DNA from 4 places in the Pseudoalteromonas sp. S1650 genome. Region 3 is predicted to be linked to each of the others. Evidence: predicted binding sites of a transcription regulator. Region 3 holds the regulator's gene; each other region holds the start of a gene.
The links. Region 3 encodes sigma-54, which starts transcription at its own class of promoters, with help from an activator protein. Its sites were predicted from a motif close to GTTGGCACGNNNNTNGNNT; they were not measured.

Region 1: the regulator sigma-54 is predicted to act here: its motif matches at 2,073-2,091, upstream of CWB80_RS13605 (YggN family protein).
Region 2: the regulator sigma-54 is predicted to act here: its motif matches at 2,004-2,022, upstream of fliS (flagellar export chaperone FliS).
Region 4: the regulator sigma-54 is predicted to act here: its motif matches at 1,912-1,930, upstream of fliE (flagellar hook-basal body complex protein FliE).

The regions. Positions count from the first base shown of each region.
Region 1 covers NZ_PNDF01000043.1:14,447-17,625, reverse strand. Annotated here, with positions in the region: gene CWB80_RS13610 (aminotransferase-like domain-containing protein) at 1-1,174, shown strand, start outside; gene CWB80_RS13605 (YggN family protein) at 1,237-2,037, opposite strand; gene CWB80_RS13600 (PA3496 family putative envelope integrity protein) at 2,429-2,617, shown strand; gene CWB80_RS13595 (glutathione peroxidase) at 2,670-3,152, opposite strand.
Region 2 covers NZ_PNDF01000047.1:2,202-5,380, reverse strand. Annotated here, with positions in the region: gene CWB80_RS14490 (DNA-3-methyladenine glycosylase I) at 1-299, shown strand, start outside; gene CWB80_RS14485 (sigma-54 dependent transcriptional regulator) at 332-1,771, opposite strand; gene fliS (flagellar export chaperone FliS) at 2,065-2,466, shown strand; gene CWB80_RS14475 (hypothetical protein) at 2,466-2,753, shown strand; gene fliD (flagellar filament capping protein FliD) at 2,974-3,179, opposite strand, start outside.
Region 3 covers NZ_PNDF01000115.1:14,745-17,923, reverse strand. Annotated here, with positions in the region: gene rapZ (RNase adapter RapZ) at 1-511, opposite strand, end outside; gene ptsN (PTS IIA-like nitrogen regulatory protein PtsN) at 512-964, opposite strand; gene hpf (ribosome hibernation promoting factor) at 968-1,255, opposite strand; gene CWB80_RS21600 (RNA polymerase factor sigma-54) at 1,282-2,778, opposite strand; gene lptB (LPS export ABC transporter ATP-binding protein) at 2,885-3,179, opposite strand, start outside.
Region 4 covers NZ_PNDF01000047.1:7,174-10,352, reverse strand. Annotated here, with positions in the region: gene fliF (flagellar basal-body MS-ring/collar protein FliF) at 1-1,520, opposite strand, end outside; gene fliE (flagellar hook-basal body complex protein FliE) at 1,541-1,873, opposite strand; gene CWB80_RS14500 (sigma-54-dependent transcriptional regulator) at 2,044-3,179, opposite strand, start outside.

The DNA.
Region 1 (3,179 bases), on a different contig from region 3:
GCTCAGTCGAGAGCCGACCACTGTCAATAAGCAAGGCTTGATTGAACAAGTCTACAGCGCTATCCATAAAGCTAATGTGGTGCCATTTGGTATCGCCAACCCTGTGGCCGCAGCTCCAACAGATAAAGCGCTGGCACGAACAATGCGCCGAGTAATGACACTGGCAGGCGCATCGGCAATTAATTACGGGCCGATGGATGGCTTTGCACCACTTAAAAAACAACTCATTCATCGCTATCTGGACTTTGGTATTGGGGTTGATAGCGACGAATTAGTGATCACCAATGGTGCTCAAGAGGCACTGGCAATTGCCCTTAAGTGTGTCGCTAAACCCGGTGATGTTATTGCAATCGAGTCGCCTTGTTATTTTGGCATTATCGAGTTAATTGAAAGCTTAGGTTTAAAGGCACTGGAAATACCGCTGTGTCCTGATGAAGGAATATGGCTAGATGACTTGGCTCAAGCACTCGATGAGCATGATATAAAAGCCTGTGTGTTTTCTACCTCATTAAATAACCCTGTTGGCAGCTTTATGCCTGATGCCAAGCGTGAGCAATTAGTGGCACTGTTAGAGCAGCGTGATGTGGTACTTATTGAGGATGATGTTTATGGCGACTTACATTTTACGGCAAAGCGTGCGACGCCTGCACAGGCCTATTCAAAAAAGGGCTTAGTGATCACCTGCGCGTCGTTTTCAAAAACAGCCGCACCTAGTTACCGCATTGGTTGGATCATTGCCGGTAAGTTTGCAGAGCAAGCAAGGCGACATAAACGAGCGCTTAGTTGCTCTGCGCCACTTATAAACCAGTGGACCTTGTATGAGTTTATAGCCAGCGGTGAGTACGACCGTAACATTCGTTTGCTTAGACAGCGCTTAAGTACCAACAAAGAGCGTATGATTTGGTGCCTGCAGCAATATATGCCAAGTTGTGCGCGTATAAGTAACCCGCAAGGGGGCTGTGTTATCTGGGTTGACCTTGGTAGCCAATATGATGCGGTAAAGTTATTCCATTTGGCACTTGAGGCGGGGATCAGTATTACTCCTGGGTTGATATTCTCAGCGGGTAAAAAGTACCGTAGCTGTTTTCGCTTAAGTTATGGCTTGCCTTGGTCTGAAAACTTAGAGCAGGCGATTAAAACGTTATCGCAACTGACTGTGCTGGCCAAAAAATAAAAAAGCGCAGAGCAAGCTCTGCGCGAAAGGACCAAGTGTTTTGGTTCAGGGATGTTAATTCATTACTCTGCGTTCTGTTTGAAAGTAAATAGTTGATACTCTTTTAGTTCTGGTACTAGCACCACTAACTCTTGCTCTTTATGAGCGATATCAGCAAAGCTGCCGCATAATGCATCTGCTCGTTCTTCAAGTTGAGCTGCCTGTGTTTCTACGCGTGCTTCTATTTGTGCGCCCATGTTTTCCATACGTTGCTCAAACTCATCCATGTCGCCACCTGAACCTAAAAGCTCAGAACCTAGCGCAATTAAAATACTGCCCATCGATTGCATCATGGCTGACTCTACAGCCGATTCAATTTGCTCATCGAATTGGTCTTCAAAGTTTTGGCCAAATTTTTCGAAATTTTGCTGACCCATGGTAAACGCACCTTGCTGATAGAAGGCGTTTTGCACTTCTACACTGATATCGTCCATTAATTCTGAAATGTCGTTTAGGCCATCAATATTGAAAGCATTTGATACTTCTTCAATTGCTACGCCTGCTATTTTTACGCCATCAAGTGCGATATTGGCGACTTCAGGAAGTTGGCTGCGTAAGCTGTCTGAGTAATCTGCAATTGCTTGCTGTTGTGAAGCATCAAGCGACACGCTTTGACCATCGATATATAAAGTGTGTTGATCGATGATTTTCATAGTGCGATTATCGGCTGTGTATACTTCTAACTCGCTTGGTGTGATGCGTACATCATTTATAAATTCAACATCACACTGCTCACCGCTGAATGAAATATTTGTATCATTATCGTTATGAGCCATTGCGCTGGTAGCGATAAATAAAGAACTTACTAACAATAACTTTTTCATTTTTTTCTTTCCTGTTTGAAATGACACAAATACATAATCAAATTGAATGCCATAATTTATAAGTTCAATTAATTCAATGGTTTGATGTGTTTTTATGATTTTTTGAAAATTGCGGGGAATAATTTTTTAACCATTTTTTAGTCAAATTAACTAAAAAATACACATGCATAAATGACTTTTATCGAAACGATAAAAAACTCTCACTTTTCAGAAATCAAATTTAGCGCTATTTATTCACAATATTGACATATGACCTATTTAGCATGGGTGTATGGCTTTATTTTGGTGGTTTTTTAGATACTAAATTACTACTGAGCTTTTTAATCTTTGCCAATTCATCGAGCAAATTTTAATCTCAAGAATTGGTCTCAAACACTTTATGGAGTGGGTTGTGGGTAAGACATTTAGTTATGACGCGCTAGATGACGATTTTGTTGAAGACGAGTACGAAATGGTCGGGCGTAATCAACACGACAAGAAAAAGCAACGCGTTAAGAAGAAGTTGGAAGACTATCTTGAACAAAAACGCTTGCGCAGAAACTTAGGCGATGACGACTTTGACGAGTACTTGAACGACTAAGCATAAATTTAGATAAAGAGGCAATTTGCCTCTTTATTGCTTTTAGACTTTGTTATTTGCCCAGTGCAGCTGCGATGTCTGATTCGAGCTGTTCAGGCTTTGTCAGTGGCGCATATCGCTTAATGGCCTTGCCATTTTTACCAATTAAAAATTTGGTGAAGTTCCATTTTATTTTGCGGGTGATAAAGCCCGGTAACTCTGATTTTAGGTATCTAAAAACAGGGTGAGCATGTTCGCCATTCACATCGACTTTGCTCATCATTAAAAAGCTAACGCCGTAGTTAATGAGGCAGCCTTCTTTAATTTCCTTCGCGTCCCCAGGCTCTTGTTTACCAAATTGGTTACAAGGAAAACCAATTATTACTAAGCCTTGCTCATGATACTTTTCATGTAGTGCTTGTAAGCCTTCATATTGTGGAGTGAAGCCACATTTACTTGCAGTGTTTACAACAAGTACGACCTTGTTTTCAAAATCAGAAAAGTCAACGGTTTGGCCTTGTAGGCTGGTAGCTGAGAGTTGGTGAAATTCGCTCATAGTGATAACTTTTTATTATTGTTGCAT
Region 2 (3,179 bases), on a different contig from region 3:
AAATCACCGCCACTATCAATAACGCGCAACGGTTTATTGAGATTCAAAAAGAGTTTGGTAGTTTCTCAAATTACCAATGGCAGTTTGTTGGTGGCAAGCCATTGGTAAACAATCTTGATAAATTAGAGGATTACCCGGCTATTACTGAAGCCTCTACAGCATTTGCCAAAGATTTAAAAAAGCGCGGCTTTAAGTTTTTAGGCCCGACGACAGTGTATGCCCACATGCAGGCCTGTGGCATGGTAAATGACCATAGCAATGATTGCTTTAGAAAAGCTGAGATAATTAGTGAATATTAAAAAGAAAAACCGAGGAAGATACCTAACGCGGCTTAGTCGCGCGTTAGGTTATATTTCTTCATTTTTTCGACCAGTGTGGTGCGGCGAACACCTAAAATTTCTGCTGCACGTGCAACAACATAATCGTAGCGCTCTAATGCTTGGCTGATTAAGCTGATTTCTAGCTCAGCTAGGTATTCTTTGAGCTCAATTCCTTCATCAGGGAGTAAACCTGAGTCAACCGTTGTTGCTGGTACTTCAGGTTCTTCATCATCGTAATCACTAAAGCCGGTACTGAAAATATCGTTGAAAGCATCTCGCTCCATCAACTCTTCAGGGTACTCAGGCTCATAAGCATCAACTTCAATATAACGATATTTAGCTGGTAGGTCTGGCACATCAACCACTTTATCAGGGAACATGATCACCATGCGCTCAACTAAGTTAGCAAGCTCACGAATATTCCCCGGCCACGCATGCTCTTTTAAGCTTTGAATCGCACGCTCAGTGAATTTGGCCGTTGTGCCACTTTGTTCGTTCACACGACGCATTAACTCTTTTAAAAGCAGAGGAATGTCGTCAGCACGCTCACTAAGCGAAGGATTTTCAATTGGAAACACGTTTAAGCGATAAAAAAGGTCTTCACGGAAGTCGCCCTTTTCAATCATTTCTTCAAGGTTGCGGTGAGTCGCAGCAATAATGCGTACATCTGCTTGAATAGGCTTAGTACCCCCTACTCGCTCATAGCTACGCTCTTGCAACACACGCAGTAGTTTAACCTGCATTTGCAAAGGCATATCACCAATTTCATCAAGAAACAGCGTGCCGCCTTGTGCTAATTCAAAACGCCCTTTGCGTGCAGAAATAGCGCCCGTAAAGGCACCCTTTTCATGGCCAAATAGCTCACTTTCAAGTAGTTCACCAGGAATAGCACCACAGTTTACCGGCACAAATGGCCCGGTATTGCGTTTAGAGAGTAAATGAACGTTGCGTGCAACAACTTCTTTACCTGTGCCTGACTCACCTAAGATCAGCACATTGGCATCGGTTTTTGCTACTTGCTCAATTAAAAAGCGCACATCTTTTACAGCTTCAGTTTCACCGACTAAACCATCAAATGATTTGTTAGATTTAGCTTGTTTGTGGTCACTCGGTAGCATGCGCTGATATTGCTGACAATCATGCAATAGCTGAGTAGTTACATCATGGTTAAATGGCTCACAAATTAAACCTACTACATTTGCAATGCTTAGTAACGGTTTGAGTGTTTCACCAATTAATAAAAACGGAATGGCAGGAAACTGTTTGATCACAGCCTCGTGATTTAGCTGCTGTAAAGCACCAAGAATGACCATACACTCTTGCTGTTGATGTTTTTCACAAAAAGACTGTAATGTAGTCTCATCAACTAATTGTGCAGTTTCACCAATGAAGGTAAGTGCTGCATGTAAACCTATCGCACGATTATTATTATTGTCTAAAATTAAGATCATTATTGGCGAACCACAGTTACCACGAGGTTAGTTAATTTCTAAATTGTAAGCGAGTTTAGGAGGGATGCAAGCGCTAAGCGGCAATTTATTGACATCAACGCCAAAAAATAGTCACTTAGCACTAAAATTTAATACTAAAGAATTAACTTACAAATTTAGCCTGTTTGAATTTTAAAATATTCTATACTCGTTGCTATAATCTCTATAGAAATGCTCAAAGAAAGATAACATCAATGGCATTAATATTGCTTATCTATTTTTATGAATCGGTGTTTTTAATATAGGATTTTCTCATGGCACATATATCGATAAAAAAGTACAGTCAAGTTAGCGTTAGCAACATTAATGAAATGTCTCCTTATGAGCAGATCAATTTGATTTTCAGCAATATTATCGGACGCTTAGCAGCAACTAAAGGCTTTATTGAGCGTAAAGAATTTGAAAAAAAAGGTGAAAATATTTCTACCTGCATTTTATTATTCGGTGCTCTACAAGATGCACTCAATTTTGAGCATGGCGGAGATATCTCTAGCAACCTACTATCGCTGTACGACTTTTGCCAACGCAGGTTAACTGAAGCAAATGTAAACAACGACATTGCAGCAGTAGATGATGTTATCCGTATCGTTAAAGAAATAAAAGAAGGGTGGGATTCTATTCCGCTCGAAGAGCGCATACCTAAAGCTGAGCAATAATGCCGAATTATAACGCTCTGAATGAATTACTCATTGCATTATCAGAGCACATAGATAAAACAGATATTGAGCTGGCAAGCCAAACGTTAATAGCTATTGACCAAGAGTTAAAACATTGGTGTGAGAGTGAAACACCACCTCAAGAAAAAGAGTTATTAGCTATACAAGCTAAAATTTTAGCCGCTACAGCTAGACTTAAAAACGCGAGAGATAAAACTCAGGCCGAGTTAATCAACCAGCGTAAATCACAAAAAGCTATTTCTAAATATAAAGCAACTAAACGCTAATTTTCGTTTAGTTGCTTTTGACATACTCAGTTATATAAACGCGTTATTAGCGCTATATCAACTGTGAAAAATAAAGTCGCGGTTGTAGATAGTGAATTGGTTTTTGTACTTCTATTCAAACAAAGTAAAATATTTACTAAATAGATCGTTTATGAACCAAAAGCAAAAAAGCGCCAAAAGAGTTGGCGCCTAAATACCGATAAGAAAATAGACTAATCAATTATTTACTTTGCTTAACAACCCCTGGCATATTATCAAGCTGCGCTTGCACATAGCTACTGGTTGAGTTCATCTGGGCTACAAGTAAATCCATGCTATTGTACTGTGCGTATAAACGAGACTCTAACGACTCCATTTTTCTTGCAAAATCAATTCGCTCATCATCTAAGCCATCTAACTGGGTTTGTTTACTGTCAATTCTGTTTT
Region 3 (3,179 bases):
GCTTAAAACCAAACGACATAAACGTAATAATCAGTTTTTTATCTTTCTTACCTAAAATCTTTTCACGAATTGATTCTGCTAACTGATGAACACTCAAATCAGTGGTATCAATCATAAAGTCAGCGCGGGTGATCAGCACATCAAGCAGGATTTTTTCTTGTTTAATGGCAAGATCAAGCGGTAAAGAATCAATCGATAATGGATGCAAACGGCGAGTTTCAGAAAAGCGCTTAATTAGGGTTTGGTCATCACTATCTAGGTAGAATAGTGTTGGGTTTGCAAAACCTGGCAGGTACTCAAGAATATCATTAAACTCTTGCTGCTCTTTCGGTAAGTTACGTACGTCGATACTGACGGCAATTTTGTCATAATTATCAGAAACACTTCGCACGAGCGAAGGCAGTAGGTTGACAGGAATATTATCAACACAGTAGTAGCCTAAGTCTTCAAGAACTCGTAAAGCGACCGATTTCCCCGAGCCTGAGCGACCGCTGATAATTATTAATTCCATTTATGCCTCTGATGCAATTACTTGAAATAGTTGCTGATCGCTTGTAGCACTTCGCAACTGTTTACAAAAATCTTTATCTTTAAGTCTATCAGCAATTGTTGACAAGGTCTTCAAGTGCAACTGGCAATCGCCATCTGGTACGATGAGTGCCACAAAAATATCAACGGGACGATTGTCTATCGCATCAAAATTGATGGGAGATTCACTGACAATAATAAATGCATGAGGTTCATCAGCACCACTCATTCGACCGTGGGGAATAGCTATTCCTCGGCCGATACCTGTACTACCTAACTTTTCCCTGTTCAGAAAAGCATCTAGGATATCTTGTTGAGATAAATGAGGAAACTGCTGGTGAGCTAACTCGCTAATATACTCAAGAATTCTTTTTTTGCTATTAAAAAGGACCGCAGCTTTGCTGCAGTCCTGATTAGTAAGTGAACTAAGTTTCATAATTTAATGTCGAGCTAATTTCTCTTTATGCTTAATGACTTGGCGATCAAGTTTATCGATCAATGAGTCAATTGCTGCGTACATATCTTGATGTTCTGTAGAAGCGAACAACTCGCCTCCGTTTACATGTAAAGTTGCTTCTGCTTTTTGGCTTAATTTTTCTACATCTAAAATGACATGAACATTATTAATATGATCAAAATGCCTTTCTAGTTTTGCGAACTTAGTGTTTACATAGTCTCTTAATGAATCAGTGACTTCTACGTGACGACCAGTTAAATTTAGTTGCATAAGCATTTTCCTTCTATGTAAAACGTCTAAATCAGACTTTTACGCTGATTAGACGGAGGTATTGCTAGAGACTCACGATATTTTGCAATTGTACGTCTAGCTACTTTAATTCCTTGCTCAGCCAATATATCTGCAATTTTGCTATCACTCAATGGTTTAACCGAGTTTTCTGCAGCAACTAACTTCTTGATTAAAGCGCGAATTGCTGTAGAAGAACACTCACCACCATTTTCGGTGCTGACATGGCTTGAGAAGAAATATTTCAACTCAAAAATTCCCCTTGGGGTATGCATATATTTTTGTGTTGTAACCCGAGAAATCGTCGATTCATGCATTTCGACCATTTCAGCGACATCGTTTAGCACCATTGGCTTCATTGCTTCTGGGCCATGTTCAAAGAAAGCTTGCTGTTGTTGCACGATACAGTTGGTCACTTTTAGTAAAGTATCGTTACGGCTCTCTAAGCTCTTAATAAACCACTTTGCTTCTTGTAAGTGAGAACGAATAAATTGGCTGTCGCTACTTGATTTAACAGAGCGAGACATCGCTGCATATTGGCTATTCACTCTAATTTTTGGCATACAATCTGGGTTTAACTCGACTACCCAGCGGCCTTTCACTTTTTTCACTGATACATCGGGTATGACGTACTCAGATTCTTCGCGTACTATGCTATCCGCAGGCTTAGGATTTAAGCTGTGAATGAGCGTCATCACTTCTTTAAGCTCGTTTTCTTTAAGCTTAGTCTTTTTCATTAAAGTGCGATAGTCGCGACTTGCTAATAATTCGATATGCTCAGATAAAACCATTTTAGTTTCAGCTAAATATGGCGTATTGGCATCGAATTGACGAAGTTGTATACACAGGCACTCTTGTAAACTTCGCGCGCCGATACCAACTGGATCGAATAACTGTATTCTTTTTAAGACAGCTTCAACTTCATCGAGTTCGATTTCTTCTTCATCATTATTTTGATTAAAGCTTTCGACAATATCTTCGCAGCTAACCGTTAAAATACCTGAGTCATCGATAGCTTCAACGATGGCAACGGCAATCGCTTCATCGGTAGGACTAAATGGTGTGAGCTGTAGTTGCCACATTAAATATTCTTGCAGTGTTTCTGTTGAAGCACCTTGGTAAATAGACTCGTCTTCAGGCATTGGCCCAGACGATGTTGATGGGGCGGCACTCATGTACTCATCCCACGTAACATCCATAGCTAAGTCATCGCTAACCGTATCCTTACTCAGAGCATCACTGCTTTCTTGCTCGAATTCGCTAGGTGCTTCGTCGGCAGACGCGCTGACTTGTACATCGTCAGACTCCGCTTTTTGCTCATTCTTACCGATGCTTTCTTCGTTGTAATCCGCTTCTTCCACTTCAAGCAGAGGATTACTATCAAGCGCTTCTTGAATTTCTTGCTGGAGATCCAATGTACTGAGCTGCAACAAGCGAATGGCTTGTTGCAGTTGTGGAGTCATTGTAAGTTGCTGGCCCATGCGCAGCTGTAATGATTGCCTCATGTATCCCTAACAATCCTTTTTAAGTTATCGGTAACGGTGAAGACACTGTTATCGATTTATTGTCATTGTATAAGTCTAGCAGATGCTCTAGTCGGTGGCGTAATGGTTACAGCCTGAATTGCTCGCCTAGATAAACATCACGTACAGTTTGGTCAGCTAATACGTGCTCAGGTGTCCCTGATGCAATTAGCTCCCCATGAGAAACAATGTAGGCTTTTTCACAAACATCAAGGGTTTCTCGAACATTATGGTCAGTAATAAGTACACCAATACCACGATTTTTTAGGTGCTCAATAATTTTCTTTATATCTAACACCGAAATAGGATCAACACCAGCAAAAGGCTCATCTAAAAGGATAAATTTAGGATTAGCGGCTAATGCACGTGCAATTTCAACGCGG
Region 4 (3,179 bases), on a different contig from region 3:
TCTACACCTGCACTTAATGCATCTTCATCATATTCTTCTAGTGTATCGTCTGGGTAAATTAGACGTTTCAGCATAGGTCTTACAACAAAGACAATAAGTACGATGATAACCAGTGCACCTAATGCTAAGCGTAGCATCTTCATGAACCAATCTTGCTCCCAAAGTGGAACTTCAATCGCTTCACCTGTATCTTGTCTTACAAATGGCACTGTGACGACTTCAAGTGCATCACCGCGTTGCATATCAAACCCAACACCACCTTGTAGTAAGCGACGAATATTTGACAATGCTTCGACAGAGCGAGGAACCATAGTTGTTTCACCGTTTTCACCTACTTGTGGTACATAATCAACGGCAACTGACACACTGATGCGGCGGATAACACCGGTTTGCTGGCGCTTATGCGAAATTGTGGTATCAAGTTCGTAGTTACGTGTTGCTTCTTTATGCGAACGACTTGGGTTCGTTGCTGAACCTGCACTACCTTGGCCAGCGACCTCAGGAATATTAGAGTTAACTGGCGGCTGATTCGTTAGCGCACCAGGAATGCCCACAGCAAGACCACCAATGTTGTTTTCTTCGAACGTGGTTTCACTGCGCACAGCGGGTAAGTCTGGGTTATAACGTTTTTGTGTTTCTTCGACTGCACTAAAATCCATATTTAAGTCGACTTGCGCTGTGTAGTTACCTAAACCTACAACTGGAATAAGGATGCTATCGATTTTATTTAAGTATTCTTCTTCACGCTTACGCTCAATTTCATACTCTTTTCGAGAGCGAGCAGCAAGTGAGTTTTGTGAGCCTGAATTCAGTAAACGACCATTTTGATCGGTAACAGTAACACGCTCTGGCGATAAACCTTGGACTGCTGAGGCAACAATATCAACTACTGAGTCAACTTCTTCACCATCAAGCGTACGGCCGCGTTTTAAGGTTAGTACTACCGTCGCTGAAGGTTGTTTTTCACGACGAGCAAATACATTTTCTTTTGGGATAGCTAAAAGTACTTTGGCGCGAGTAACATTTTTTAGCTCTTCGATGGTACGTGCAAGCTGTTGCTCACGACCATGCTTTAAACGTTCACGTTCAAGGCGTTGGCTTACACCAAACCCCATGTCTTGCATGATGATGTCAGTACCTGAGCTTGGCGCTTGCTCTAGGCCTTCACGAGCCATCAATAATTTGATGTTTTGGTATTCACCTTCTTCAACAGAGATGACGTTACCATCAAGTTCGTAATCAATCTTTTGAGCGTCTAAGAAGTCCAGCGTTTGAATAAGCTCTTCCGTTGGCATTTTGCCAAGCGGACGCATATCTGGCTGACGAGCCCAAATAATAATAAAAATTGCGATAGCCAAACAGATTGCTAAAGCAATCACTAAAGTAGCCTGGCGTAAAACGTCTACACCATTTAAGGCACTTAGGTAGCCTGACTTTTGCTCTTGTTGATCGTCAGTATCGGTTGCATCGATACCGCCGCCTGCTAAGGCTAGATCAGTTGATTGATTAGATTGCGCCACAATAATTCTCCACTACCTAGTTACACAGGCATGTTCATGATTTCTTTATAAGCTTCAACAAGTTTATTGCGAACCTGTACCGTCGCTTCAAAGGCAACTGATGACTTTTGCGAAGCAATCATTACGTCCGCAAGTGAAACACTGCGATCGCCCATTTCAAGCGCGGTTACTTTTTGTTTTGCTTCTTGTTGTAAGCCATTCACTGTATCAAGTGCATTGGTAAGTAAATCACCAAACTGTGCCGATGAAGTTGGCTGAGTTTGTGTTGGTAAATTATTAATTGAGTTACCACGACCAACTTCTGAAGCCATAGATTGCATTTCTTGAAATAATGCGCTGTTTTGAACTTTCATAATACTCTCTGACAATGCAGTTTACTTATGCACTGATAAAGCACAAACCGTGCCACAAAATAAAACGAGAATTTTCAACAACTTAACACAGACAATTTACTTGTCAGAGTTTTGACAGCAAACAAGCTCACAAAAATGTGAGCTTGTTTGACTAACTTTTTGGAAGGAGTTTATGCAGGTAAGGCGATACCCAAGTCTCGCATTTGCGCCAGTTTATAACGTAACGTGCGCGGACTAATACCTAAGGTTTCTGCAACCTCTTTACGCTTACCGTTACAACGCGCTAAGGTTTCTAAAATAATACGATGCTCTTTGTCTTTCAGCTCGTCTTTATAATTACCCTGCTCACTCACTTGCGGTACGGTATCTAGATTAACTTCAACAGGCTGTTCTTGATATACCGGAGCGTTGTGTGGTGGCGTAGCGACTGGCTTGATATCCGCCGTAAGCAACTCTTCAATAAAGACATCATCTTGATGAATACTATTACCATCGCATAATATCAACGCCCGTTGAATAACGTTATCGAGCTCTCGTACGTTACCTGGCCAAGCATGCGATAGCAGCTTTTGTTTCGCACCCTCACTTAGTTGAGCTATAGGCTCTTTACTTTTCAGGCAATGACGCTCTATTAAATGCTCTGCCAATACAATAATGTCGCCAGGACGCTCGGCTAATGGTTTCCACATTAACGGGAATACATTTAAGCGATAATATAAATCTTCTCTAAATAGATTTTCGCTCACTGCTTCTTTTAAATCTCGGTTACTTGTAGCAAGTACGCGAACATCAAGCTCTATGGTTTTACGACCGCCTAAGCGCTCTACTTCGCGCTCTTGAAGTACACGCAGTAATTTAGCTTGCAAGCCTAAATCCATCTCAGTGATTTCATCTAGTAAGATGGTACCACCTTGAGCTTGCTCAAATTTACCCGGGCAAGCTTGAATAGCGCCAGTAAACGCCCCTTTTTCGTAACCGAATAAGGTTGCTTCAAGCATGTTTTCAGGAATAGCAGCACAGTTAATAGCCACAAAGGGAGCATCGCTACGATTTGATTTATCGTGGATAAAACGAGCCAACACTTCTTTACCCGAGCCACTTGGGCCGAGTACCATGACACTGGCATCTGAGCGCGCTACTTTACTGGCAAGTTCTAATAACTTAATGCTCGATGGATCGGCAACAATTGGGCCATCGGTTTCTTTTTCCTTTTCAGGCAAATAACGACTCACCATGTTAAGAAGCACTTCTGGGGCAAACGGTTTTGCCATGTAATCAATCGCGCCTAAACGCATTGCCTCTACAG